One region of the Brevibacillus sp. MER 51 genome, then DNA from elsewhere that is predicted to be linked to it. Evidence: riboswitches for the same ligand, from Rfam matches in the RefSeq annotation. Region 1 holds a riboswitch; each other region holds the start of a gene.
What was found. A riboswitch is a leader RNA that binds a small molecule or an ion and turns the genes downstream of it on or off. The one in region 1 is predicted to bind cobalamin.
Positions count from the first base shown of each region.

Region 2: another riboswitch for cobalamin. It lies ahead of M3630_RS13980 (ABC transporter substrate-binding protein); the one in region 1 lies ahead of M3630_RS04490 (ABC transporter substrate-binding protein).
Region 3: another riboswitch for cobalamin. It lies ahead of nrdI (class Ib ribonucleoside-diphosphate reductase assembly flavoprotein NrdI); the one in region 1 lies ahead of M3630_RS04490 (ABC transporter substrate-binding protein).

Region 1 covers NZ_JAMAUS010000002.1:64,291-74,203, forward strand. Annotated here, with positions in the region: gene M3630_RS04470 (CocE/NonD family hydrolase) at 1-1,380, opposite strand, end outside; gene M3630_RS04475 (dipeptidase) at 1,405-2,448, opposite strand; gene M3630_RS04480 (heme ABC transporter ATP-binding protein) at 2,668-3,480, opposite strand; gene M3630_RS04485 (FecCD family ABC transporter permease) at 3,477-4,535, opposite strand; gene M3630_RS04490 (ABC transporter substrate-binding protein) at 4,560-5,579, opposite strand; cobalamin riboswitch at 5,749-5,948, opposite strand; gene M3630_RS04495 (M24 family metallopeptidase) at 5,965-7,056, opposite strand; gene M3630_RS04500 (alpha/beta fold hydrolase) at 7,181-7,951, shown strand; gene M3630_RS04505 (ABC transporter permease) at 8,008-8,913, opposite strand; gene M3630_RS04510 (ABC transporter permease) at 8,930-9,913, opposite strand, start outside.
Region 2 covers NZ_JAMAUS010000005.1:364,869-374,781, forward strand. Annotated here, with positions in the region: gene M3630_RS13960 (YitT family protein) at 1-282, opposite strand, end outside; gene cobU (bifunctional adenosylcobinamide kinase/adenosylcobinamide-phosphate guanylyltransferase) at 561-1,127, opposite strand; gene M3630_RS13970 (ABC transporter ATP-binding protein) at 1,140-1,916, opposite strand; gene M3630_RS13975 (FecCD family ABC transporter permease) at 1,926-2,963, opposite strand; gene M3630_RS13980 (ABC transporter substrate-binding protein) at 2,965-3,960, opposite strand; cobalamin riboswitch at 4,117-4,265, opposite strand; gene M3630_RS13985 (MBL fold metallo-hydrolase) at 4,414-5,358, opposite strand; gene M3630_RS13990 (pyridoxamine 5'-phosphate oxidase family protein) at 5,516-6,100, shown strand; gene M3630_RS13995 (MerR family transcriptional regulator) at 6,148-6,906, opposite strand; gene M3630_RS14000 (hypothetical protein) at 7,042-7,212, shown strand; gene M3630_RS14005 (manganese-dependent inorganic pyrophosphatase) at 7,263-8,195, opposite strand; gene M3630_RS14010 (metallophosphoesterase family protein) at 8,339-9,112, shown strand; gene M3630_RS14015 (PepSY domain-containing protein) at 9,142-9,738, opposite strand.
Region 3 covers NZ_JAMAUS010000001.1:544,958-554,870, forward strand. Annotated here, with positions in the region: gene nrdF (class 1b ribonucleoside-diphosphate reductase subunit beta) at 1-411, opposite strand, end outside; gene nrdE (class 1b ribonucleoside-diphosphate reductase subunit alpha) at 467-2,551, opposite strand; gene nrdI (class Ib ribonucleoside-diphosphate reductase assembly flavoprotein NrdI) at 2,538-2,897, opposite strand; cobalamin riboswitch at 3,059-3,258, opposite strand; gene M3630_RS02020 (alpha/beta hydrolase) at 3,429-4,250, shown strand; gene M3630_RS02025 (ACT domain-containing protein) at 4,282-4,794, opposite strand; gene M3630_RS02030 (hypothetical protein) at 4,834-5,163, opposite strand; gene mnmA (tRNA 2-thiouridine(34) synthase MnmA) at 5,185-6,297, opposite strand; gene tlp (small acid-soluble spore protein Tlp) at 6,437-6,655, opposite strand; gene M3630_RS02045 (hypothetical protein) at 6,780-6,995, shown strand; gene M3630_RS02050 (DUF952 domain-containing protein) at 7,000-7,350, opposite strand; gene M3630_RS02055 (hypothetical protein) at 7,370-7,615, opposite strand; gene M3630_RS02060 (glycerophosphodiester phosphodiesterase family protein) at 7,780-8,787, shown strand; gene M3630_RS02065 (hypothetical protein) at 8,860-9,045, shown strand; gene M3630_RS02070 (GNAT family N-acetyltransferase) at 9,106-9,663, opposite strand; gene M3630_RS02075 (hypothetical protein) at 9,842-9,913, shown strand, end outside.

The DNA.
Region 1 (9,913 bases):
CCGTAGCTGCGTTATATCCAGATCGTAGCGGATGGCGTTGTTTCCAAAGGGCACATGATGGATTTCCCGTGTCGTATTCGCCTTGTGATACCATGGCCCCAAGATGAGTCTGGCGTGCTCTGGCACATTTCGGGAGATAACCTCCCATGATTCGCTCGTCCCCATCCCGTTGTCGTCATACCAGCCAGATACCAGGGTAGCAGGCACCTTTACCTGATCCGCATGCCGCTTCCAGTCCGACATGGTCCAGAACTCGTCTCCATTCGGGTGTTCCATCCATTTTGTCCAAAACGGGATTTCTTTCCCCAGCACTTTTTGCGGGATGTCCTTGATCGGACGCACTTTGATGACCTCACTCCAGTCATCTCGGGAAAGAGCCGCGACATTTCGACGCTTCTCAGCCATCATGAAAATCCATGACAGGCCACCAAGAATCGTCCCCCCTTTGCGCGGGATGTCCACATAAGGTGTTCCTACTGTCACGTAGCTGAAAATCGCCTTCAGATGCGGATTTCCGCTTGCGGCCGCAGCCCATTGCACGTACCCCACATAGGAGCCACCGAGCATCCCTACGTTGCCATCTGACCACTCCTGACTCGCGATCCAGTTGAGGCTGTCATCTCCATCATTACGCTCATGAACGAGTGGAATCCACTCTCCTTCGGAATCTTCCCGTCCGCGCGTATCCTGAACAACCAGCGCATATCCACGAGCTACAAAGGGCAAACGGCGAAAAATGCCATCCATCCGTCCATAGGGAGTGCGCATGAAAATTGTTGGAACCCGCTGTCCTTCCCCCAAGCCTGCGGGTAGCCATACCTCGGTAGCCAGCCGAACGCCATCTCTCATCGCTACATCATGCCTACCCAAATGATGTACGCCGTAGTTAACTTCAGACAGCGTAGGGTCTTGCCACATCGTAAGCGGAGTCAAATCCTCCCACCCTGTTTTCACCAATACAACACTATCACCACGACCTGTCAGCACCAACGCGATGACTTCGTTCTCACAAATGATCAAGTCAATTGGCTGCGCTGCTTCGCGCACCGCCCAGACCCAAGCTTGCTTTTGCCCTGTGGGACCTGTTCCTTCGATGGATAGATGGCGTTGGTAGTGCCCTCCACTTCCCGGAAACACGACTGATTCGCTCTCCCAGTCAATTCGCTCCCATTCCGGCAGCTTCTGTGCCAGGGTAAGGAGTGGCAACTCGTAGGTTGCTTCCCCTTCAGCCAGTAGTAAAAATGGACCGTCAACCGTACCACCCGTATCCCAACCTGTGCTCCGATGCCAAACTTCCCCATCCTCAAAGCGTATATCAGCTACCTTGATGCCAGATTGATAATAGCCAAAAAAAGCTTGTTTGTGCCCAGTCTGTGCCACCCGTCATTCCTCCTGTTACCCGATCTACTTCCACACTTGCTGATACACTCTGAGGAAATTGCCACCCAAGATTCCTTCGATCTCTGCATCGGTGTATCTGCGCTTCAATAGCTCACGCGTAATTTCCGGCAGTGACGCATGGCCTTTTACTACGTCAAATGGCATCTCTTTCGTTTTGGCAATCTTGTCCAAGGGCAAATATTTCGTCAAATCATCGCACAGGTCTAAGCCAATACCGATGTACCTTGCTCCGACAAGCTTTTTCATATAGTCAACATGATCAATCAGTCTCTCGATAGTTGAGTCGGCACTGTTAGTCGCTGTAAACATGCTACACGCATTCAACCCGACTAGTCCGTCCTTTTCCGCAATTGCTTTGATCTGTTCATCTGTCAGATTGCGCATTGTCGGCACGATTGTTCGACTGTTGGAGTGAGAAGCGATCACCGGTTTTTCTGCGATCTCCATCACGTCCCAGAACCCTTCGTCATTCAAATGGCTCACATCGATGACGATACCCAGTTTTTCCGCTTCCTCGATAAGACGAACACCGAAATCGGTGATGCCTCCTTTTTTCCCTTCACGAACCGGTGCAAAAAAGCTGCCGTCCCCAGCAAAGTTGCGCCGACTCCAAACCAGCCCCATCATCCGTACTCCGAGCTCATAAAAGACACGCAAGAGACTCAAATCGTTATGCAGCGGCTCTGCCCCTTCCAACGACAGAATGAACGATACTTTATGCTCCGCTCTTGCCCGTTGCAAATCACCCAGATTTTTGACGATGACGATGTGCTCGGGAGACTCTGCCGCCTCTGCATGCAAAGCACTGATCTGATTGAGCGCCTTGCGAAGACTCATCTCTGGTACAAAAGCATCCTCGACGAACACGGCTGCCACAATGGAATGCACGCCACCCTGCTGGAACCGTGGCAAGTACTCCGTCTCGATCATTTTGGTTCGACCATATCCACGCTGAATCTCCACATCCATCAGCAGATCAAAATGCCCATCCAGAACGTGAACACCGTCGTGAAATTTGCGCGCCTGTTCTCTCGTTACTTCCGTCATACGGGTCATCTCCCATCTTGTTCCATGAATTTTCTGATCGAAATAAATTTGGCTATATCCAACAAATTCGCGACGTATTGCACGGCTCCTTTGATCAATAAGAGACCCTTTCATCTAACTGGTGGAAAGATTGAATTTTCTGCCGTCGGCTTAACAAAAAAGGACGCCGACTAGGCATCCCCCTCTTATGAAAATCAACGAAACTCAACTTGCACCCTATTAATTGGCTCCACTCATTACCTTCTGGATAGGTGGCTTGACACGGATCGCTTCCGAGTAGAAATACACATGCTTTTTTCCTGTAATGGGATGGGTCGTCACTTCTGTTTCTACTCCGAAAACATCCCGGATCAGATTGGGTGTCAAGACCTCCTCTGGTGTCCCCGATGTAACGATTTCCCCCTCACAGATTACGTACAGCCGATCACAGTACATCGCTGCGATATTGAGATCATGCAGCGAAGACAAGACCGTAATCCCCAACGTTTTGACGAGATCCATGACCTGCAACTGGTACCGAACATCCAAATGATTCGTCGGCTCATCAAGAACAAGAAACTGCGCTTGCTGCACCAAAGCTCTGGCAATCAGCACTCGCTGCTTCTCCCCACCGGATAAACTGAAAAAGCTGCGATCAGCGTATGTATGCATCCCTACCCGCTGTAGTGCATCTTCACAAATCCGAACGTCGTCCGCGTTATCGGACTGAAATAGTCGCTTATGCGGGGCACGTCCCATATTCACGATTTCGGTCACCGAAAAATCGAATTCGACAGAGGTCTCCTGCCGTACTGCCGCCATTCGCTGAGCGTTTTGGCGTGAGGTTAGCTTGTATACGTCGTCGCCATCGAGTGAGATCCATCCCGAACGCGGCTTCAGTACGCGATAAATGCTTTTTAGCAACGTGGACTTCCCACTGCCATTCGGCCCGATCAGCCCCACAAACTCTCCAGAGCGCACCTCCAGACTGACGTTGTGCAGGATTCCCTTTTTCTCCAGTTCGACCGATATATTCTCAACCTGCAAATTCATCGTCCGCTACCTCCAAAGGAATAAGAACTCCGCAGCATCAACCATATAAAGAATGGACCTCCACACAGTGCTGTCAAAATACCAATCGGCAGCTCTTCCGGTGCAAAGGCAAGCCTGGCAACTACATCAACCCAGATGAGAAAGATCGCGCCAAACAAAGCGCTGACAGGCAGGACACGTCTGTGATCTGATCCAACCATTACACGGACGATGTGGGGCATCATTAATCCGACAAAACCGATTGATCCCGCGATGGACACGATCACCCCCGTGAGCAGTGCCGTGATTACCAGGAGAAGCTTGCGGAATTGTACCGTATTCACCCCCAATGTCCCCGCTGACTCTTCGCCCATCAGCATCGCATTGAGCGAGCGGTATTGGGCCATTAAGACGATGAGACAGATGACGACAATCATTGTAGGGATCGTCAGGTACTCCCATTTCCCGCCAGCCAGACTGCCACTTAACCAAAACAGGACCGTCCCAATTCCATGCTCATTTGGCGCTGAAAAAACAAGCAGACTGGTAATGGCCGACAAGATCGCAGATATCGCAATTCCAGCCATGAGCAGGCGTACCGTCGAGTTTTGTCCACCAATACGGGATAGCGTAAAAATAAGAATGATGGACACAAGGGAGCCTGTAAAAGCGCCAAAGGATAGCGCATACTGCCCGTACATGCTGAATGCTCCAAAAATAATTACAGAGGTAGCGCCAACCGAAGCACCTGAAGATACGCCTAACACATACGGGTCAGCCAGGGAGTTGCGAACCAACGATTGAATCGCTACTCCCACGACAGACAGACCTGCGCCGACGATTGCCCCCAAGAGTACACGAGGAAAGCGAATATCCCAAATAATCGTTTGCTCACCTTTGGACCAATCCACTTCGATCAATTGGGCCAACATCGGAATTTTTGATAAGGCGATTTTCCATACCGTAGTCGGCTTAATCTCTACTGATCCCAGGGTAACTGCGAACGTAATCGAGAGGAAAAGTCCGACCAGTAAAGTAAGGATGATATAAGGTAACTTGATCTGTTGCAGTGCTATTCCCTCCCTTAAAAGGGGCGTACTCTATTTGAATTTATCCGGGTAGAGTCCTTCCGCCAAAATTTTCAGTGCAATCGATGCTCGAACACCTTCAGAAGCTGCGGACAAAGGCAATACCATTAGTCGTTGATTTTTAATCGCAGGGATATCCGCCAATTCTTTTTTACTCAAAAGGAAATTGCGTTTTTGCTCGACGGTTCTGTCCCCGTAATCTACGATAATAATCACGTCTGGATTGCGACTTACTACTTGTTCCCAACTTACCTCTGCCCAACCCTTTTGAATATCGTCAAAAATGTTCTTACCACCTGCATTCTTGATTAAGGATGTCATGTAGTTGTTGGCTGCTGTGAATGGTTTATCTTCCCCGTTGTCGTACACGAACACTTTTAGTGGCTCGTCAATCTTGCCAATTTTACTCATTGTTTGATCCATTTCACTCTTCATTTTATGGATCAAATCATTGGCTTTGTCCTCCACACGGAAAATGCGTCCAATGTTCGTAATGTCCGCAAACACATCGTCGATAGTCGGGCCAGGCATGCTAGATGACGATTGCAGATACGATTTGATGCCGACCTTTTCCAAATCTTGCATCGATCCTACACCCTTTTCGCCGAATCCACTTTTCCATCCGGCGTAGACAAAGTCTGGGTTCGCTGCCAGCAGCACTTCTTTCGTAGGATACTTGTCAGACAGTACCGGAATCTTGTCGTAATCTGCTTTTAACTCAGGAAGGATTTCATCATCCAGGTAAGCAGTTCCGACCATTTTATCAGCAAGGCCCAATGCCAGCATGATTTCGGTGACGTGCTGGTTCAAAGTCACTGCACGCTCAGGTGCTGTTGGATAAGTCATTTCGATACCATTATTGGTTAGTGTTACAGGCTTGCCTTCTGCTGCTGGAGCAGCTGTTTGTTCTGTTTTGGCTGGAGCCTGTGTTGTCGTAGTGGAGCCGCATGCCGAAACCAAAAGCATGGCAGCTGTCATAATACCGAAAGCTAGTCCTTTTATTACTGTATGCGTTTTGTTTGCCTTCATCATCTGTAATCCTCTTTTCTGTTTGGAAATGATGGCTTGAACCAAATCCTCCACAAAAAAGCACCCCCCATTTCAATCGGGAGGTGCATGACAAACGTAGATATAACTATAAGCAGGCATAAAGGCGCCCTTTTATAGACTGCTTCCACATCTGCCCCATCCTCGTGGGTCGATTGTATAGGATCGCATGGCAGGTCTCCTGGCTTACGGATCAACACACCCAGCTACCTTCCCATTTTTTGTCTTCCAAAAAACAGTGGCTATTTGCTAGGCACTCCTCGTTACAGTGGCGGGACCGCGCCGGTTTCTCACCGGACTTCCCTTTTAAGCTGACGGCATATGCCATCCAGCACCATTCGATACGTATTCAATTTTTATGATTTCTTCATTAGTTGATGGAAGTCAGTTTTTTCGGGAACTGCGTGAGTATTTCAACGCCCGTTTCCGTAACCAATACATCGTCTTCAATCCGCACGCCGCCTACACCTGGCAAATAGATGCCCGGCTCGATCGTAAAAACCATCCCTGGTCGAAGCACTTCTTGGTTCTGGCTGTGAACAGACGGATATTCATGTACGTCCATCCCAAGTCCGTGCCCAAGACGGTGCATGAAGTATTCACCGTAGCCTTTTGCAGTGATGACATCGCGAGCGGTTTTATCCAAATGCGCAAAGGTCACACCGGGACGAATCTCAGCAATTGCCGCTTCGTTGGCCGCCAATACCGTCTCGTAAATCTCTTGCAGCTGGGCACTGATCTCGCCTACAGCAAAGGTACGAGTAATATCGGATACATATCCGTTTGCAGCTACTCCGATATCAAACAAAAGCAAGTCGCCTTCTTGCACCTGGCGGGTTCCTGGCTTTCCGTGTGGAAGTGCCGACTTCTCCCCTGCCAATACCATGGACGTAAAGGATGGGCCTTCTGCGCCCAAGCGCTTCATCTGGAATTCCAGCTCAGCTACGATTTCTGTCTCGGTCATGCCTTTCTGAACTTTTTTCAGGGTCTCCCGCAAGGAATCCTCGACCAACTGAACAGCGTGTTTCAGACGATCCACTTCATCCGCGGATTTGATCAAACGCATTTCACGGAGTGGCTCTTCCACGTCCACATAGCTTGACGCCAGAACAACTTGTCCAAGTGCTTCATAGCGCTCGACAGTCATATGACTTTTCTCAATGCCGAGCTTCGCCAAGTTCGCTGGCAACACTTGCTTGAGAATTTCATACGGGTTTTGGATATCCGTATGTGTATGGATATCTTGAACGAACGAAGCTTCTGCCGCTGCTTCACGATCAAGAGCAGGTACAATCAAGGAAGGCTTTCCCTCAGCAGGAATAACAAGACCCATAAAACGTTCATGCGGGTCAGTAAAAAATCCGGTCAAATAGTAGACGTGCTTGGGAGAGGTAATCAACACCGCGTTCAGCTCTTGCTCTGTCAAAAACGTGTGGAGCTTCGAAATGCGCTCTTGAAACAACTTCTTCACCCTGCTTTCACCAATTATTCTATTGCGAGAATACCACTTCCCCATCAAAAAAAGAAGAGTTCAATTGAAAAATCTCCCTTGGATCGGACAACCTATAGGTGGGGTGAAAATGAAAATGGAACAAATACTCGTCCATCAGGATGGCAAACAGTTTGCTTTTCACATATCAGGAAAAGGCCAGCCGTTATTGTGTATCCATGCGCCATGTATCGGCTCTATCAATTTTGTTTATCAGCAAACACTCGCAGATACATATCAGCTCATTGTCCCTGATTTACCCGGACATGGCGACAGTTCTCCGATGGAGAAGCCCTTTTCCATTGGGGAGCTGGCAGAACGGCTCCATAAGCTGATCCCGGCACTCGGCATTGAGCGTCCCTTTATTTTGGGCTACTCCCAAGGTGCCTCTATCGCCCTTGAATATTGTCTTCGCTATCCTGATCATGCACAAGGCGGTATACTCGTGAGCGGGTTTTCCGAAGTGAATGACCTGTATTTACATGGACGATTTTGGATGGCCCAGGCGTTGTCGATGCTTCACGGCGTTCCTCTTCTTGCCCGTTCCATTGCTTCCTCACATGTCGATAACCCAGAAATGCGCGAAAAATGGACGGCACACGCCTCCAAAACAGATCCTACTAGCCTGAAATACCTTTACGCTGCCGGACATCGATATCAATGTACAGAGCGCCTGAGCAACATCCAGCTTCCGATTTTACTTGCCTATGGCGAACGTGATCAACGGATGCACCATTATGCGCAGACGCTTAGCATGAAATTGCCAAAAGCAAGACTCGAAATGATCCCGAACGTAAAGCATCAAGTCATCACGAAAGCTGCTCCTGCTTTCAATCAGTTGTGCCGCACCTTCATGGAAGAAGGATAAACAAGAAAAGACAGAAGGACGGCATCACATTCCCTTCTGTCTTTTTTGCGATTGGACTAGCTTTTCATCCGCGGGTCAAGTGCATCGCGCAGGCCGTCCCCAATCAAGTTAAAGCCGAGAACGGTCAGCATGATAGAGAGCCCCGGAAAAATAACGGTCCATGGTGCTTTCTGAATGTACTGACGTGAATCAGCGAGCATTTTTCCCCATTCTGGTTCTGGTGCTTGTGCTCCCAGCCCAAGAAAGCCAAGTGCAGCTGCTTCGATAATCGCTGTTGCGATCCCCATTGTCCCTGTCACAATGATTGGTGCGAGACTGTTCGGCAAAATATGCTGCATGATAATCCGGGAATTTTTCATTCCGATTGCCCGTGCCGCCATGACGAATTCTTCTTCCTTCAAACTCAATACACGGGCACGTACTAGCCGTCCAAATGTCGGAATGTTAATAATCGCAATGGCAATCAAGGCGTTTTGCAAAGAAGGCCCCAAGATGGCAACGACAGCGATTGCCAAAAGAATACTTGGAAATGCAAGCATAATATCAAAGAGACGCGAAATGATCGTATCAATCCATCTGCCATAATATCCTGCCAAAAGACCGAGCAAGGTCCCTGCGAGAACGGAGCCAATGACAGAGAACGTCCCTACCCACAGGGAGATTTGTGCCCCATAAATAACGCGACTAAATACATCACGACCATTGTAATCTGTTCCAAACCAATGCTCTTCGGAAGGTGGCTTGTTTTTCATTACGAGCTGACCTTCGTCGTACGGATACGGAGCAATCCATGGAGCTAATACCGCCACAACAATGAAAAACAAAATAATCCCGAAGCCCACCAACGCCAGCTTGTTTTTTCGTAGTGTCCTCCATGCATCCTTCCAAGGAGAGACTACTTCTTCTTGCTTCACTTTTAAAGGTACTACCTGATCTTGTGGTTGTAATTGTGGTTGTGCCATGTCTCTTCGTCCCTCCTTAGCGATATTTGATGCGAGGATCGATATAGGCATACAGAAGGTCGACCAAGAGATTGATCAGGACGAAAATCGTCGCGATCACAAGGATACCGGATTGGATAACCGGATAGTCACGGTTTCCAATGGCGGTCACAATATAACGACCGACACCTGGCCATCCGAAGATCGTCTCTGTCAAAACAGCTCCACCCAACAGCAACCCTGTTTGCAAACCAATTACCGTCAAAACAGGGATCATTGCATTTTTCAGCGCATGCTTGTACACGACCCAAAACTGTGTCAGCCCTTTTGCACGAGCGGTTCTGACATAGTCGGCACGCATGACTTCCAGCATGCTCGAACGAGTGATACGTGCAATGATCGCCATCGGGATCGTACCTAATGCAATGCCTGGCAGGATCAAATGCTTGATAACTTCCCATAGCTGATCCCAGCGACCAGCCATCATCGTATCCAGTATATAAAAGTGCGTAATGGCCTCTACGGGATTACGCGAATCGTCGCGACCAACTGATGGCAGCCATTTCAGCTCTTGGGCAAACACCCACTGCTCCATCAAACCTAGCCAAAAAATTGGCATGGATACACCAACCAAGGCGATCAACATCGCACAGTAGTCAAACCAGGAGTTTTGCTTCCACGCAGAAAGAATCCCTGCATTTACACCGATAAACACCGCAATCAGCATACTCACAATCGTAAGTTCAGTCGTCGCCGCCAAATAAGGCATGATTTCATCTGAAATCGGCGCATTCGTTTGTAACGATTCCCCAAGATTTCCGCTCAAAATATCTTTCATATAATCGAAATACTGTATGTACCACGGATTATTCAATCCCAACGCTTCTCGTATGTCTGCAATCGCTTGTGGTGTTGCCTTTTCTCCCAAAATCGTCAAAGCCGGATCACCAGGGATGGCACGAATAATGGAAAAAACGATGATTGACATGCCCACTAAGACAGGAATGAGCATTAAAATTCT
Region 2 (9,913 bases), on a different contig from region 1:
ATCGTAAAACATGGTAAAAGCAAGTGATGCAAAAATGGTGTCCCAAATGAACTGGCGGCCTCTAACTAACCAGGCAACCAAAAACAGTGGAATATCCAGTAAAAGCATCACCATCGCTGGCGACAAGTCAAAGGCGTATTTCGCCAGTAACCCCAAGCCAACAAACCCACCTTCAGACAAATGGTTCTGAAAGTTAATGTGATAATACGCAAAAGCAAGTAAACAAGCTCCAAACAAAATCATACTGTAACGCTTAGATAACTGCAGCGCTCTCCTCATCATGGTTTCCTCGCATTTTTGTCGGTTTAGGCACAGACGACCAACCGACTACCGAGGAACATCGCAAGTATAAGTCGCTACTCATACAAAGGGCCCCGCTTTCGTAGTAGATTGGTCGTCTTCAGTGACGAGCGACTACTACGAAGCTAGATGTAGGAGAGGTCAAAACGTTTCCAGATCGTCCTATGGGGACGCATGGTATCCTGATCCCTTCCATGGCTTTTCTTGTATTATATCATAAAAAAGGTGAAAAGACGACTCGAAACCGTCTTTTCACCGAGCTAAAATCGGAAAGCTTGTCCTTTTAGCTCCACCGGAATCCCTGCTGTGACAAGAAAAACTTGATCGGCAACAGTTGCCACACGTTGATTCATCAACCCTGCCAAGTCACGAAACATACGGCCCAACGGATGTTGCGGGACGAGCCCGTCGCCTACTTCATTTGTCACCAGCAAAACGGTACCGGGGTAGTCTTTTAGCTTCTTTACCAGCACATCAACCTGCTGGAGCACTTTCTCAAATGGCTGCTCCTCTCCCTCATACAACAGCCAATTGGACAGCCAAAGGATCAAGCAATCAACCAAAATCACCGTCTGCTGTTCTTGTATGTCCTTTTGTGCTCCCAGCTTCGCAAGCCATTCTGTCAATGCGTACGGCTCCTCAATCGTTTGCCAAGGAAAGTTGGACTGCAAGCGGCGGTCGCGATGGTGCAAGATCCGCTCTTCCATTTCCTCATCAGTGATTTGTGCAGTCGCGATGTAAACACCCGAGGAGCCCAAATGAGCTGCGTATTTTTCGGCAAATGTGCTTTTTCCGCTGCGTGCTCCACCTGTAATCAGTACAATCATGCTTCTGTCTCCTTACACTTGCGATTGCAAAATAATTTGCGGCAAATGATGAACAGGATGCTCCATGACAATCGGTCTGGTTCCGTATACAGCCTCTATTCTGTCACTTTGCAAGATGTCTTTTGGTGTGCCGACGCTTATCTGCTTTCCTTTATGCAGCATCAGGATACGATCGCAGTATAAGGAGGCCAGATTCAGATCGTGCAGCACAGCAATGACCGTCACCTGCGTCGTCTTTTGCCATTTTCGCACAATGTCCATCAGTTGAATCTGATACCCGATATCGAGGTAAGTCGTGGGTTCATCCAGCAATAGCACCTGTGGTCGCTGGATCAATGCCTTCCCCAAAGCCACGCGCTGCTTTTCCCCACCGCTCAACTGATCCAGTGTGCGCTCTTCCAAATGTTCAAGACCGAGCATCTGGACGATTTCATCAATGAGCGATGCGACATCCTGCTTTTCTTCGCCCAGCCAATTTTGGTAAGGAAAGCGTCCCATCTCCAACACCTCTCGGACACGAAAGCCGACTGGCGGCAGACCCTCTTGCTCCAAAACAGCCAGTATTTTGGCAAGCTCTTTGCGTGGATAGGAAAGAAGCTTTTTCTCCTGAAGCAAAATGTCTCCGGCATCTGCCTTGATGACTCCTGAAATCATTTTCAGCAAGGTGGATTTACCGCTTCCATTGGGCCCGATGATGCCAAAAAATTCTCCCTTTTCCACGCAAAAATCGATTCCGTGCAAAACTGGCGTATCCTGATACGATTTCTGCAAGCTGCGCACATTGATCATAAGCTTACGTTACCTCTTCCTAAAGCGTTTATTTTGCTTCAATAAATAAGCGAAAAACGGTGCTCCCAGAAATGCTGTCACGACACCGAGCGGGATTTCTGTGGGACTTAGCAGCATTCTGGAGAGAGTGTCGGCCCACAGCACATAGATGCCACCGCAGATCGCAGCCATCGGCAGCAAAATACGGTGGTCAGGACCAACCAGCATACGGACGAGGTGCGGTACCACCAGGCCAACGAACCCGATAATTCCCGCGATAGAAACCGCTGCTGCCGTCAGAAGAGTCGAGACGACCAGAACCACCATCTTTGTTCGATCCACATGGACGCCGAGATGCGCAGCCTGCCGCTCGCCCAATGCAAAAAGGTTCAAGGAACGCGCATAGCTCACCAGCACCATTCCACCGATGACCAAGTACGGAATCAAGACGTACGTAAAGGCCCAGCCCCGAAATGACAGGCTGCCCATCAGCCAGAACACGATCTCATTCACCGTCTGATCGGATAGCGAAACCATAAAGGAAACGAGCGAGCCGAGAAAAGCCTGCACCACAACTCCAGACAAAATCAGGGTCTCTGTTTGGAGCTTTCCTTGCGTGTTCGCGAGTCCGAGTACGATCCATAGACTGAGCAGACCTGTAAGAAATGCGACGACAGGCGTGCTCCATGCACCCAAAAAGCTGATTTGCAAGCCAAACAGGATCAAAAAGGCCGCTCCGACAGCAGAACCTGATGCCACGCCCATCGTAAACGGATCGGCGAGCGGATTGCGCAAAACTCCCTGAAAGCCCGCTCCCGCAAGCGACAAGCAAGCCCCAATCAAGACAGCCAATACAACGCGTGGAAAACGAACCTTCATGACAATTTGCTCAGATGACTCTGGCCACGCTTCGGCAATCCAGTCAGAGAAGCCCGGGATCTGCTGGAGCAGGATGAGCCATACTTGTGAGATCGGGAGTTGTGCCGCCCCCATCGAGATGCTGATGACTATTGATGCCAGAAGGACAAGACAACTGACTCCTCCCCATATGAACAATCGTTTCTTCATTTTATTTCACCAAGTCAGGGTAAATCGCCTTGGCTACTTCGATCAAGCCTTGTGTAATGCGCGGACCAGGACGGGACAAAATATTTTGGTCCATGCCAAAGATTTGTTTTTCACGAATCGCCTTCATTTTATCCCAACCATTGCGATTCGCGATCATATCCTCCAGCTTGACGCCGGTCTTTTCATCGGTAATTCCGCTCGCATACAAAATGACGTCTGGGTCGTTTTGCAAAATCTTTTCTTCACTGATCGGATTCCAGCCTTGGGTGTCAGAAGCAATATTTGTCGCTCCAGCCAGTGTGATGAGTTCGTCCATGAACTCGCCTTTTCCGACTGTCCAGCCTGGGGAGAATTCCAGGTATACCTTTTTCTTCTGTTCCTGTTTTACATTTTTCACTGCATCTTGAACGTACGCGATGTCTTTCTTCATTTGCGCGACGACTTTTTCGGCTTGTTCCTGTGTATTCGTGATAACTCCCATTGTTAAAACATTGTTAAGGATGTCATCCATCTTTGTCGGATGGGTAATGTAGACGGGCATTCCGAGAGATTTTAGCTTGTCAGCCACTGGCTTCTCCATCGAAATCCCACCGACGACCATATCCGGCGTTTGAGCGAGAATGGCTTCTTCATTCGGTTTGACGACGCCGCCAATTTTCGGCTTTGCCTTCGCCGCTTCTGGATAATCGTCATAGTCTGAGACAGCTACGATCCGATCTTCCAAGCCTAATGCGAACAATATCTCTGTCTCGGCAGGTGATGTTGAGACGATTCGCTCAGGAGCTTTTGCAAAAGTTACTTCTTTTCCAGTCGCATCCGTGACTGTCAATGGATACGTTGTTTGTTTTGCAGGCTGCTCGGCCGCGCTCTCTTGCGGTGTTGTCTGCGGTGCACCTGTTTGTCCACCTGGTGCTGGCTGGCTATTATCATTACCCGCACAACCCGCGAGGCTCACCGCTACCAGTAGTGGGATCATGAATCGCAATGAACGTTTCATATGTAGAACTTCCTTTCTTCATGTCTGATTGACTGTACCTTCCAATAAAAAAAGCGACCCTTGCTTCCATTCGGAAATCAAAGGGTCGGCACCTCAGGGCAAACAGACAGGATGGTCTGCTTCCTGAAATAGGCCGATCCTTTCCGCGAAGGCAACAGGCACGAAAACAAACAGGCAGGTCTCCTGGCTTACGGCTGAGGAACGAGCCGATTTACAGTGGCGGGACCGCGTCGGATTTTCACCGACTTCCCTTTTCACCCGATCTTTTTAAGAAAAGACGAGGCACCTATTTGCTGTTACGTTTGAAATTGTCACAGTCCATGATTCATCCTACATCATAGCATTCCTTGGATGAAAAAAGAATGACAAACACGTAAGCCAATACTTTCTTGCCTGCTAAAAATGAAAAACGCCTGAACAAAAGGTTCAGGCAAATGTAAAGCTTTTCGCAGGCTACTCTCGTTTGTGCAAATAAACCAGAATGCCCATGGAGCATACTTGCAAATCGAGCTTGAGTACTTCGAAAACGTCGTGGTCACCACTGATGCCTTGTGACTGTAGATGATCCGAGATTCGTTCAAACAGCGTACGAGACAATTCTTCATAGGTTTGTCCAGCAGCAATCGCTGACTCTCCTTCCTCAACAAACACAGGGAGCCACTCACGTATTTGGCGGTACACATCATCTACCTGCTCAGACATCCCATAATGACCAAAGTAAATGCGATTTAGCTTGCGTGCTTCAAAACGGCTTAGAGACGCTAGCATGGCATCGGGGTCAAACTGATTCGGGGAAGTAGATGGCAGCACGAGGTGTATGCCATCCTTTTGAAGCTGTGGATAAAGTACACCTGCCGTATCCCCTGTGAACATGCCGCGGCTTACGGGATCGTAGATGCTGAAATGATGATTGGCATGTCCCGGCGAATCCAGAAACTCTAACACGCAATTTTCTCCGATCTTCAGTGTATCCCCGTCGCCGCGAATCAAAAGCCTCTCCTCAGAAACTGCCACGATCGGATCGAACAATCGATCAAAATCATCGTGATAAACCGCTCTCGCCCCTGCGATCAGTCGGCTCGGATCTACGAGATGACGTGCACCTTTCGGGTGGACGACGACCTTTGCGTTTGGACAATCCTTCAAAAACAGTCCTACTCCTCCTGCATGATCCAAATGAATATGTGTCACAATGATGTATTTTACTTGTTCCGGCGTATAACCGAGCTTGGCGAGACCGGCCTTGATGTATGGGACAGAGGGGCTTGGTCCTGTTTCGACCAAAGTCAGTTCTTCTTCAGCGATGACATAAGTCCCCGTACGCTCTGGCCAGCCCATATCGAAACCGTCTATCAAATGAATGCGCTCCCCTAAGTAAATAGGCTTTGATGATTGCATGTAAATGCTCCTCCTTTTCGAAAACTATTTTGTTGCGAGAATATTTACACTTTATCACCTATTTGGGAGGCGCTGGTGAAAAACAACACAAAATCTTCATATTTTTTTCGTAATATAAGGGCAGTAAAAAAATCCCATTACTTGGAGGGGTGCAAAAATGGGTCAGCTTTTTTCCGAGTTACGACCTGAGCATGAGAAGTTTATCAAGAAGCAACGGATGTTCTTTGTTGCCTCTGCTCCAATGGACACAGATGGTCACGTGAATCTTTCACCGAAAGGGTACGATTCTTTTCGCATCATATCGCCTACGGAGGTCGCCTATTTAGACCTGACTGGAAGCGGAAATGAAACCAGTGCACATCTGCAGGAAAATGGCAGGATTACTCTTATGTTTTGTGCCTTTGAAGGCCCTCCTCTCATCATGCGCCTATTCGGCAAAGGAACGGTTATTCTCCCGGATACGCCTCGGTGGGATGAGCTCGTAAAGGACTTCCCTCTTCTGCCCGGCGCTCGTCAAATCATTTCCGTAAACGTACAGGAAGTAAAGACTTCTTGCGGCTGGGCCATCCCCTTCTATTCCTTTTCAAAAGAACGCGATACCCTGCAGAAATGGACCTTGGCGAAAGACGAAGAGGAACTGCTTGCTTATCAAAAGGAAAACAACGTAGTCAGCATGGATGGCTTGCCAACACCCTTGGGACAAAAGCTTTTTCCCGCAGTAGGCGGGGATAACGAAGCGTAAAACGCAAAGAAGCTGCCTTTCTCGCAGCTTCTTTTTTGGAAACCTCTTTACTTGCTCGTATAAATCGCCACTGCATCGCGGAGAAACTCGGCTACACCTGGCTGCTCCTTGTCATAGTAAGCGGTAAAACGCGTGTCATCTACATACATCTGGGCCACACCTGCGTGGGCTTCCTTACTGTAGCTGTCCCAATAAAAACTCAGCCATTGACGGTGAAGATCTGCTGCTTTTTGCGCTAATTCATGAGCAGGGTCGCCTGTCGAAAAAGCCTGCGACAACGTCTCGTGCAGCTCTGCGTTCAATTTCTCCAGCGCGGCATATTGTTCTTCTGTCATGCCTTTGACCTTCTGATTCGATTTTTCGATTCGGTCACTTCCATATTTTGCACGAATTTCTTCTCCGTATTGCGCCTCGTTGTCGTCAATCAACTTTTGCTTGAAGCCTTCAAATTTTTGTTTGTCACTCATCGTTTTGGTCCCCTCTCTTTGTGCTAATGTCAAATCGACATTGGCGATTAACGCATCCAATTGCGCTCGCCTTTCCAGGAGCTTCTCGCGGTGCTCCAGCAGTGCCCGGTCAGCATCAAAGGTTGGTGAATCCAGGATCTCCTTGATTTCCTCCAAGCTCACCCCCAGCTCGCGGTAAAAAAGGATTTGCTGCAATCGATCAACCTCTTGCTGTCCGTAAATGCGATACCCTGACGAATTGATTCTCGCCGGCTTGAGAAGGTCAATTTCATCGTAGTATCGGAGCGTCCGGGTGCTGACACCCGCCAGGAGTCCTAGCTTTTGCACCGTATATTCCATGTTCATTCCTCCTGACAAATTGATCGTACACATTTACGGACCGTCAATGTCAAATACATTTTCACAAAAAATTGGCGTTACTTCATTTTCATTATTTGCTAAAATATAGGTAAAGTCATACAAGGGGGGACTTCGATGCTCTATATCATCGGCTTCATTGTAGCTATAGTCGGTGCCGGATGGGGATTAACAGGGCTGCTCAGTCTCAAAGCCAGAGATAAACATGCCATCACCCATTACACTGATGATGCTTATGCCCAGCAAACCTTGTTCCAGATGCATAACAACCCTACCCAAGGCATGTAAAGATAAAAAATGGCTGCCCGCATCGTGTGCATGGCAGCCACTTTTCTTTTTTACAGAGCTTGGAATGTATCAGTCAATACCGGTACGATTTGCTTCTTGCGGGAGACAACGCCCTTCAGAACAGCTTTGTTGTCCACCAATGTTACTTGGTATGCTTTTTCTACTGCTTGTGTTGCACTGCCGAGTGCAATTGCAACAGAATCGTTATTCAAGATATCCGTTACTACAAACACGAACAGGTCCAAACCTTTTTCAGCGATGTTTGCGTTCATAGCTGCTTCCAGTTCGCTTTGGCGTGCAAGTACATCATTGACATCCACTGCATTAACTTGTGCGATTTCTACTTTCGCATTGCCCATTTGGAACTCTTTTGCATCCAATGTGAGCAATTGTGCGATTGTTTTGTCGCTCAGGTCTGCCCCCGCTTTGAGCATTTCCAGGCCGTATGCTTCCAGATTGACACCCGCGATTTCAGCCAGCTCATGAGCAGCCGCTACATCTTGCTCCGTGCACGTTGGGGATTTCAACAGCAACGTATCCGAAATGATAGCAGAAAGCATCAAGCCCGCCATCTCTTTTGGAATGTCTACGCCGTTTTCTTTGTACATTTTCTTCAAAATGGTAGTCGTGCATCCAACCGGCTCGGCACGGAAGTAGAGAGGATTGCTCGTCTCAAAGTTCGCAATACGGTGATGGTCGATCACTTCTACCACTTGCACTTGCTCAATGTCATTCGCGCTTTGTTGGCGCTCGTTGTGGTCTACAAGGATCACTTCATTAACTTCATTCGCCACTGTCTCTACGAGGCGCGGCTCTTTTACTTGGAAGTAGTTCAACACAAATGCCGTTTCGCTGCTGATTACACCCAGACGTACAGGCTCTACATTTGCGCCCAGTTTTGTTTTCAAGTCAGCATACACAAGTGCTGAACAAATGGAATCTGTGTCTGGATTTTTATGACCGAAGATTAGTTTTTTTTCCATCATCCATACTCCTTAATCTTAATTTGGCTTCCAAATTATACCACAGCTTAGCGGATATGCCCAAGATACATTATAGGTTCAAACTCGGTCGTTGGAAATAAGGTTTTGAAGAACACTCCGTAATGAATGGGAGGCGAAATAAAATGAGAGTGGCAGCTTTATATGACATTCACGGGAATGTACCTGCCCTACATGCAACATTGACAGAACTCGAAGTTGTGAAGCCTGATCTTATTGTCATCGGGGGGGACACCATCTCAGGCCCAATGCCCGTCCAAACACTTGAAATACTCTTCCAATTGGATACACCTGTGCAATTCATTCGTGGTAATGGCGATCGTGAAGTACTCCTCACTTTTGACGGTGAGGCTCAGGCCTTGGAAATGTCCGATTCTGTGCGGGAAATCACGTCTTGGGTTGCGGAGCAATTGAGCCGCTCTCATCGTGACTTTCTTTCGCGGCTCCCTCTTACCTACACGTTAACACGCGAGAATTATGAGGACGTACTTTTCTGCCATGCCATTCCCACCAATGATGAATATATTTTCACCCCACTCACTCCTGATACAGTTGTGGCCACTTACTTTGAGCGGACGCTGCAACGAATAGTCATCTGCGGTCATACGCATGTCCAATTTGAACGTCGTCTTGGCGATCTGCGTATCCTCAATGCAGGAAGTGTGGGCATGCCGTTTGCCAACAAACCAGGGGCATATTGGTTACTTCTTGATGGTGACAGCTACGAGCATCGCTTTACACCCTATGACGTAGAGGCTGCTGCAAAACAAATCGCTTCCACGAACTATCCGCAAGCTCAGAAGTTTGCCGAAGAGAATGTCCGAAAGATACCTACGGCTCAAGAAGCAATGGAATTTTTAGAGGCACTTGCACAAAAAAACCGACCCTCTGTTTATTGAGGGTCGGTTGAGAAGGATAGCTGCCTAGATTAATCGTCCCAGTCTACATCCAATACAGCGCCTGTTGTAGCGGAAATCTCCAAATCGACTTCCTGTCCTTTAGCCGTTTTCACTTCCACTTCATACACATAGTGGTTATCATCATCATCCAGCTTCATGGATTTGATGGTGCCGTTCACTTTAGCCAGCGCGATTTTTTTCGCTTGTTCTACACTGATTTTCACCGGTTGTTTTTCCCACTGATCGTCGTTGTCGTCGTCATGATCATTGTCGTCATCGTGGTCAACTATTTGCCACACATCGCCAGTCATCGCGTCGACGTACACATCAATCTCTTGCTGCTTATTTCTGATCTCTGCTTTGTATACGAGGAAACCGTCCTCTTCGTCCAGCTTCCATTCGATAATGGTACCAGGCTGTACATCCCGAACTTTTTTCAGTGCTTTTTCAGGCGTGATGCGCACGAGCTTCGCCCAGTTGTGTTTCACATCATCGTCGATTTGCAGGTACACGGCAGAAGTGTTCTTTTGCGGTACACTGTAGGATTGGTTGCTATGTGCAAAGGCTGTTACGCCAAGGCTCCCTACAATCAGTGCTCCTACCATGGTCATGACTACTTTTTTCATATGATCTCGCTCCTTTTTTCGACTGGGTTTGTTTGATCTCCTTTATCATAAAAAGGACAGATGAAGGAAAAAAAAGAGAGAGATTAGAAATTGATGAGAAAATAGAAGAGACCTCTCACAGCATTCATAATTGCCAGGGAGCCACAGCGATTAACAAAAAGAGCGCGTGTTTTCT
Region 3 (9,913 bases), on a different contig from region 1:
ATAGCGTTTCGAGATGAGGGCCGCTTTCTTTTGCAGATGTGGATTATTTTCTACCCACGAAAAAATACCGTCAATCTCTTCTGTCGATGCCAGCGTGGTAAAAATACTGCTGTACGATTTGGCATGGATTTGCTCCATCATGCCCATGAAGGCGAGAACCGCTTTTCTTTGCAGTCCATCGACATGCTCCATGATTTTCGGCATCCCTACTCCACCTTGAACCGTATCCAGCAAGGTGAGACCGCCCAATACTTTTTTATACGTGTCCCGTTCAGTTGCACTGAGCTCCATCCAGGCCATCTTGTCATCTGATAGCGGAATCTCATCATCCGTCCAGAACTGCATGATGTTTTGATTCCAAAACGTCATCGTAAAATCGTCGTCCGGCCTGTTCCAATTGACTGCTTTCATATGGCGTTCCTCTTCTCTTTTTGCTTGATGCTTTTCCTTTTATGAATCGCGTTCACTAAACCGCGCAGCTAATGCACTCTTCTACAGTCAAATGCTTCGTACGCGTATAGTAGAGTGACTTCAGACCTTTTTTCGCTGCGTAAATGTAATAGCGAGCCAGTTCTCTGGTTGAAATGTTGCTGTTCACGTGCAGCACTGTCGAAATTCCTTGGTCGATGTGCTCTTGAATTTCGGCAATCAGATCAATTACTTTGAATTGATCGATCACATATGCCGATTTGTAGTAAAAATAGTTTTCCTGCGACAAGTACGGCATCGGGTAATACGTCGTAGAGTTGGCATACGTTCTCGTTTCGATATGCTCAACGATTGGCATCACGCTAGAAGTCGCATTCTGAATGTAGGAAATGCTCTGTGTCGGTGCAATCGCCAAACGATACGCATGGTAAACGCCATGCTTTTGCACCTTTTGCTGTAGCTCCGCCCAATCCTCTGGCGTCGGAATGTACATTCCTTCAAAGAGAAGCTTTGCTTTTTCCGTCCGTGGGCTGTAGTCATTCGTCACGTACTTGTTAAAATAAGTGCCCTTTGCATATTCCGATTGTTCAAAGCCCAAGAAGGTCTTGCCTGTTTCCTTGGCAATTTCCATGCTTTTTTCCAAGGAGTAGAAGTTCATCATCATGAAAAACGTACGGGCGAAATCTCTCGCTTCTTCACTTTCGTAAGCGATTCTGTTCTTTGCCAGATAACCGTTCAGGTTCATCGCACCAAGCCCTACTGAGTGCAGCTCGCGGTTAGCCTTTTGAACGCCTGGAGCGTTTTCTACACGCGTCATGTCACTTACGGCTGTAATGGCTTCGATTCCTTCGTGGACAGATTCACGGATCATTTTGCGTTCCATCACGTTGACAATATTCAGCGATGCCAAATTGCAGCTAATATCGCGACGGATGATGTCCATCTCGCCGTAGTTGGTGATCGTCGAAGTCTCCTGCAGCTGGAAGATTTCCGTGCACAGGTTGGACATTTTCACCGAGCCGAGATCTTTCAGGGCATGATTGTTGTTCGCATTCGTTTTGTTCATGATGTACGGATAGCCTGATTCCATTTGGATCATCGCGATTTTGGTCAACATCTCGCGTGCGCTCATCACGGTCTTTTTCTTGATGCGATCGTTTGCCAGGAGTTCCTCGTACATGTCATCGAGGTCCATATCATCCAGATGCACGCCGTATTCTTTGTACACGGAGTACGGAGCAAACACAGTCAGTGGCTTGTTTTCCTCAGCCAGCTTGTAGAAAACATTTGGTACGATCAGACCGATGGACAACGTTTTGATGCGCGCTTTTTCATCTGCATTGATCTTTTTGCAATCGAGAAACTCGTTGATATCCCAGCCGAAAATGTTGTAGTACGCTGCACCTGAGCCTTTGCGTTGCCCCATTTGATCCGCGTAGGAAAATGCATCTTCCAGCAGCTTGAGGACTGGCATGACACCTTTTGCCGCGCCCTCGACGCCTTTGATCGGCTCTCCTCGTCCGCGGAGCTTGGACAGGTTCACGGCTACACCGCCGCCAATTTTGGATAACTGCATACAAGTGCCCAAAATAAAGTTGATAGAGTTCAGTGAATCATCCATTTCGAGCAAGAAGCAGGAGACCATTTCTCCGCGGCGGCTTTTGCCTGCGTTCAGGAAAGTTGGTGTCGCTGGTTGCAAACGCTGGTCCATCATGGATACTGTTAAACGCTTGGCGAGCTCAAAGTCACCTTGTCCAAGGGACAGTGCCACAACGGCCACCCGGTCTGGATACTGCTCCAAGTACATCGATTTATCGTTCGTTTTCAAGGCGTAATCTTTATAAAATTTGGAGATAGCCATATACGAAGCAAATTGAAAATCAGCGTCATAGGCCAAACGGAAAACTTCATCAACCTGCTCAACCGTGTATGTTTCATAGACGTTCTCATAGAAGTCATTCTCGATCAAATAGTCCATGCGTTCTTTGACACTGTTAAAAGTCATCGTGTTGGACTGCACTTCTTCCATGAAGACCGCAACCGCTTCCCGATCCTTTTCCAGTTGATAAAATCCGTCGTTGCCACGCTGCATCAGTTCGTTGTTCAGTTCAATATGCCGCAATTGCTGCCACCCCACTCGTAAATTGTTCCACGTCACGGCCGGTACCGGACAGTTCAAATTTAGAAATCACCGGAACGCCGTATTGGCTCGCGATCGTATCCGCGCTTTTGGCAAAGCTGGTTCCCCAGTTGCGGTTGCCGCTGGCAGATACTCCGCGCAGATGGACATGATTTCGCTTCAGGAACGTCGCCACCTTCTCCGGCACTTGTCCGAATCCCGTCGTGTATGTGACCAAAATGAATGGCTCGTCCAGCACCATATCTTGATTAATTTCCACATGTGGCAAATTAATTTTGTTGACGAATCTTCGGACGTTTCCTGTTTTTGAATCATAAGCGATTAGCATGTCCCTCATCCTATCCTACTATTTTTACTCTGTATGTATGTTATTTAGCCAAAGTAAAAGCGCATCCGACGTTTACATGCCGAATGCGCGTGATGACTTCCATCTAGCAATTCGCCAATGCGAATTGAGCGCTCGAACACTTCCCTATCTCCCGTAGGGTAAACAGTGCAAGCGGTTAGGCAGGTCTCCTGGCTTTTGGATCATCGCTCCATTTACACCTTCCCGATCCTTCAGGATCAGTGGCATTCTATCGCAAATGGAACTCTCTCATTACAGTGGCGGGACCGCGTCGGATTCTCACCGACTTCCCTATTAAGTCTACCAAATCTGGCTGGTAAACACCTTACCGCATCAATATGTAGTTGGTAAAACTTACTTTACCTCAATATATCGTAGGAGTCAAGCTCAGTATGGGCTCTTTTCGAAAACTAACTATTCTCCTTTTTCGGCTATTGCCAATCTCTGGTTCTCGTTCATATAATATATTTTGTGCGTGCTGGTTAGCCTTGTGGAGATTGGAGAGTAGCCTTCATGAAAAGCACCGACTATCAACCTGTCGTCATTCCTCGTTCATACAGTAAAAACATGACCTATCAAGAGCGAGACTATCACATTTTCGTAAGTATACCTGCTGATCCCGCTCCGGAATCAGGTTTTCCCGTCATATATTTGCTAGATGGCAACTCTGTTTTTGCCACCATGACCGAAGCGATACGGATACAATCACGTGGCCCTGAACGAACTGGCGTATATCCTGCTATCGTCGTCGGGATTGGCTATCCGACGGACGGTCCGTACCATCCTGCCCGTTTCTTTGATTACACATACGAAGTTCCAGCCTCAGAGCTTCCTGGCAACCCAAGTGGTACAGAGTGGCCTCAGATGGGGGGAGCGGAGCAGTTCCTCACCTTTTTGGAGGAGGAGCTCAAGCCTAGCATTGAAAATGACTTCCCCATCGATCGGACGCAGCAAGCGATTATTGGACATTCGCTAGGTGGCTTGTTTGTTTTGCATGTACTTTTGACCAAACCACATGCTTTTCAACGTTATATAGCTGGCAGTCCCTCGATTCATTGGAATGAGAGCGTGCTACTTGCGAAGGAGAGTCAATTACCGAAGCTGCTGACAGATGATCTCGACGTCCATGCGCTCCTCAGCATTGGGGAGCTGGAAAACGATGGCCGGTTCTTGGTCAAAGAAAAATCCCTGGCGATGGTCGAACGATTATCCTCCATGGGTAAAGGTCAAATCAAGGCTTCCTTTAAAGAATTTGCTGACGAAAATCATTCGTCCGTTTTGCCAGTCTTCATTAGCTATGGACTCAAATTCGCTACGAAAAAAACTGCCCGCTAAAAACGGGCAGTTTTTGTTTATCATGATTTGCTTACTGTAGTGATAACACTCTGGTGATTTGGGGCAGCTCTTCGATGGCGGAAACAATCGTCGGTGTAATCTCTTCATCAGTCACAGAGACAAGCAGGGCATTCTTCCCTTTTTGCTCGCGCGATACATTCAACTTGGAAACATTGATTTCATACTCGGCCAGTTTTCGTGAGACATCATAAATCACGCCTGGATAATCGATATGGCGAACCAACAATCCATGGGCCCCTGGAGGTATGCGACACGCACAGTAGTTGATTTCACTGATGTACACTTCTCTCCAGTCTTGCGCAAAGGTGTACTTGTTCGCTCCAACACGCAAAATCGCCAAATGATTCGCATATTCGCCGGAGCTGTGTTGGACAGGAACCTTCATTCCGAGTCCTTCCACTAGCAGTGTTGCGATTTCCTCTTTATTCTCATGAGCAAGAATACTTAATTGTGCACCCGCTAACTCTGGCTCGAGTCTTCGAATCAGTTCAGCCAGCTCACGCAGTCCAGCATATTGGGTCATGTGATGCCTTCACTCTCCCAGTCAGGTTTATCCTTGTTATTACGGTAGAATCCATGCTTCCGGCTCTTTCTTGATGGAGGATTCGTTATCGGCACGATACCAAGCCGTCAACGTTTGCCCATCTTTCGTAAAGTGGATTCGGTAAATGGTATTGCCTTTTCCGCTGTTGGTAAAAGGACTTTCCTCCAGCGGAACCGCTGTCACTCCACCCGCGTTTACAACCCCGCCGTTCTCCTTGATGACGTTTTGGATCGTCGCCATATGCTCTTTACCCATGGAGGCCATCCCGAAATAAGAGATGATCGCCAAGAGAACTGCTCCCGCCAAAAATGAAACGATAATCACTTTTGATTTTTTCGTAGCATCCACCGAGTGCTTCCCCCGTCTATCTTAGTTCTCTTTATCGACTAGGCGTACCTTGTCAATCGTCCCTCCACCCAAGCATACTTCTCCATCGTAGAAGACAACAGCCTGACCGGGTGTCACTGCTTTTTGCGGCTGATCAAATACAACTTCTACGTTGCCATCCTCCAGCAGGTGAACGGTTACTCCCTGATCTGGCTGACGATAACGGAATTTGGCTGTACAAGTAAACGTTTCGGAAGGCTTCTTATCACTGACCCAGCTCACGTTGGTCGCCAGGAGACTCTTCGAGTACAGGCGGATATGATCAGAGCCTTCACCAACGATCAGGACATTCCGTTCCAGATCTTTGTCTACAACAAACCAAGGCTGTCCGCTCGTGCCATGACCTCCGCCAATCCCTAAGCCTTGTCGTTGACCCAATGTATAGTACATCAGTCCGTCGTGCGTACCGATGACTGCTCCATCTACGGTCTCAATATTTCCTGGTTTGGCAGGCAAATAGTTTTGCAGGAACTCGCGGAAGTTGCGCTCCCCAATAAAGCAGATCCCAGTACTGTCCTTCTTTTTCGCTGTATAAAGTCCTGCTTTCTCTGCAATCTCCCTTACTTGCGGTTTCGGAAGATGACCGATCGGGAACATCGTTTTGGAAAGCTGTTCTTGGCCCAGTACATTCAAGAAGTAAGTCTGATCCTTGTTGTTGTCAGCGCCGCGAATCAGCTTGTACTCGCCATCGATGTACTTGACCTGCGCGTAATGGCCGGTAGCAATATAATCCGCCCCCAGATCCATGACCTTGGCGAGAAGCTCACCGAACTTGATTTCACGGTTGCACATGACATCCGGATTCGGTGTACGTCCTCGTTTATATTCATCCAAAAAATACTGGAATACCTTGTCCATGTATTCTTTTTCAAAGTTTACCGTGTAATATGGAATGCCGATCTGTTCACAGACGCGCCGGACATCCTGGAAGTCTTCTTCCGCCGTGCAGTGGCCGAATTCATCGGTATCATCCCAGTTTTTCATGAAGATGCCGATGACGTCATATCCCTGTTGCTTAAGCAGGTAAGCCGTCACGGAGGAGTCGACTCCGCCGGACATGCCGACAACGACGCGTGTATCTTCTGGTCGCTTCATAAGTCTTTCTCCTCTTATTCAATTTGTACCCTTACAGATTACCATGTTTCGCAAAACAAATCATGTTTTGTTGCACTTTTACCCGATAGAATGAAAAAACGCCTGACGCATAGGTGGCGCCAGACGTTTGGTAGCAAGGTTATGCCTGCGAAGATTCATCCTTGATTTCCGCGCGATATCCCTCGATGCTTTCTTCACGACGCTGATTTTTCGCTTCGAGGGTTGATTTTTCCTCTGCAGAAATCTCTCCAGCATGAGCCGTCAGGTAATCTTCGGACTCACGAATGTTCTCTTCCGTATTGGAAATCATCTGTTGAAGTTTTTCTGCGTTGTCAGAACGGTCATCCGGCTTCGCCATAATCGATACGCCTCCTACAAAGGGTTATATTCAACACCTTTACCATTGTGCGCCAATCATGGTTTCTTTATGTACCCGTGTTATAATAGAAGAAACGGATTAAACGAAAAAGAGGGTTTCACCTATGGCTTCCTTAGATTTGTTGGAAAGAAAGCTGCTTCGGATCATCTCTGATACAGATCCAGTCCGCCTGAAACGTCAATGGGTGAAGGGACAAAAGGTACCGGAATCCGAAGTGGAACAGCGCATGCGAATCGATCTTCTTTTGCGCAGACTCGACAAGCTCCCTGAGGCTAAGCGCCAAGAAGTGCTTGCGCTACTCAAGTGGTTTAGCTGGTAGAAGATTAGCGGATGGACGTTCCCAGACGCCACTGGTCGTCTATCCGATTCATTTGCTTTATATCCACAATCGCATCATGATTCAGCGGTCCATAGATGTGTGGATACAGCAACCCGTCCTTCGCAGCCTCGTATTTGACTTCCGAAGTCGTTTTTGTTTCATCGACAACGAGTACATACAACTCCTCGTCAAACTGTGCATAGACGCGGTTTGCTACCTTTTCAAGCAGCTCGTCCCCTTTCGTCGCGTGAATAAAGCCTTCCTGCTCGTAATCGCGCGGCAAGTAGTGATCCTTGTCCATCCACTTTTCCCAGTATGCTTTTGGCACCATGCAGTAAATAATATTGTCTTGCATGTTTCTCCTCCGGTTTCGATTATTTTTTTGGCATTGCTTTGTTTAGGTGACGCATAGCTTTATCATAGAACATCTGCTCCATTCGTCCCTGATCATATCGCCATTGAACGAAGTTACGCAGAGAGTGCAAATCCACCCAGGCATCCTTTGCTTGCGGATCGCGGTCAGGTACCTCACCCGTTATTTCACCATCGTAGACAAGCTTCGCCATCTCAGTTGGATGCATACCGATCTGATAAGCGATTTGGTGCAATGCTATTTTCATGGAATCTCCCCTTGCCGTTCAAGGATACATCTTCTCTTCCGTCTATTGTGCCAGTCTTTTCGAATGATGCCAAGCCCCTAGCCCTACTCCCAAAGGATGTACCTTCCTCCCTTGCGTTTTGCTACAATGAACAGAGAATTTTGAGGAAGGGGCGGTATTCCATCATGTCAAAGCAACGAAATCAACCACGAAAGAAATGGTTCCAGCGAAAACGCATCTGGATTCCCCTTCTTTTCATCGCTTTCCTCTTTCTAGGCAACAGCTCTTATCTTGCAAAAGAGCCAGAAGGCGAGCCTTTTTTACTTGCTCACCGCGGGATGGCACAAACCTTTCATATGGAGAACATCACCAATGAAACTTGTACGGCGGAACGGATTTATCCACCGGAGCATCCGTACCTGGAAAATACGATTCCGTCCATGCAGGCAGCTTTTGATGCAGGTGCGGACGTCGTCGAGCTGGATGTACAATGGACCAAAGACAATCGATTCGCCGTGTTTCATGACTGGACGCTCGACTGTCGGACAAATGGTACCGGTGTCACGAGAGATTATACCTTGGCCGAATTACAACAGCTCGACATTGGCTACCATTATACTGCGGATGAAGGGAAAACCTTCCCCTTCCGTGGAAAAGGGATTGGCATGATGCCCTCTCTCGATGATGTGCTACAAACATTCCCTAATCGCTCACTGCTTATCCATATCAAAAGTAATGACCCACTCGAAGGGAAAGCGTTGGCGGATGTTTTGGCGGCATTGCCTGCAAAACGACTGGCACAGCTCTCTGTTTATGGCGGTGACAAACCAATCGAGACATTGAAACAACAACTGCCCCAGCTGCGTGTGATGTCTATGGCGACAATGAAAAGCTGCCTGATCCCGTACATAGCAGCAGGTTGGTCCGGATATGTACCAGAAGCCTGTGCACAAACCCAATTGCATATTCCCGATCAGATTGCCCCATGGCTCTGGGGTTGGCCGAATCGGTTCATGGCAAGAATGGAAGCAAAAGACACACGCGTGATCCTAGTCGCAGGCAGTGGAGATGTGTCGCAAGGCTTTGATGTTCCGGCTGATTTAAAACGGGTGCCAGAAAGCTTTACAGGTGGAATATGGACGAACCGGATCGATCTGATTGGTCCAGCTTTTCACGAAAACGTAGAAAAATAATGAAACGGTTCTCAGACATATTCGTATATACTTATACGGAATAGACTTCCAACCTAACTAGGAGTGATTGATATGCTTAAGAAGCTTTTGAAAAATTTACTCGGTAATCACTCATCTTCGCATAAGTACCGGAAATACAGCAGCAGCGATTACAAACACCGCAGAAAGTATAGCTCTAGCAATCGGTACGGACATTCCCATTACGGCAGCTCTCATTATAAAAGAAAGCACTCCAGCCGTAGCTTCTTCAGCAGTTAAACAACTGTTTCACCAATGATTAGACAGCAAAACTCCGCTTATGCTAGCGGAGTTTTTTCATTATGCTCTCATGTCGCCTTTGAATCTACCCATAATAACGGTGTTGTAGTAATTGCCATCAGAAAGGACCTTGTCGTTTTTGAGTACCCCTTCGATTTCAAAACCAAACCGTTTGTACAACTCAATTGCCTTCTCATTCGTTTCCATTACATTCAACGTCATTTTGGTAATGTGGTTGGCGTCTGCCCAGGCAACCGATTCTTGCAAGAGATTCTTCCCAATGCCATAACCCCAGAACTCTTGTAAAACACATACACCAAACTCTACTTTGTGGGCAAATCTGTTTAAGTAAACGCCTGCACATCTGGAAAACCCGACAATCCGATCTTGAGCAACAGCCACTAAAAACAAATTTCTTGCACTTTCTGCATCCGTTTTGATGATGTGTTCGAATCCTTGCACATCGATGAAAGCCTCCCCTCTTTCTCTGTCCAAATTTTCAGTCTCACCATCGATTTGCAGTCGCAGTTCCGACAATTGTTGTGCATCTGTCTCCATTGCAGAGCGAATCGTGTAGGATAACCCATTCACAGAAAGTAGTTGTTGGCTGATTATCATCATTTTCTCCTATTGGTAAAATTTTGGTCTTTCATCTTATCACAGGTAGGGGTCTTTGTGAATCTTCTCTATTTCTAAGGATAAAGAAAAAATCACATTGTGTTTACATAATATTTATTATGTCCATTTATACGACATACTGAGGATATGCTACAATAAGGAAAAGGAGCGTGCTCGCATGAATTTTTCCAAGTCATTTTATTATACGGTCGACCATTCCAAGGTAGAGGAATATAAGAAGATGCTCGAT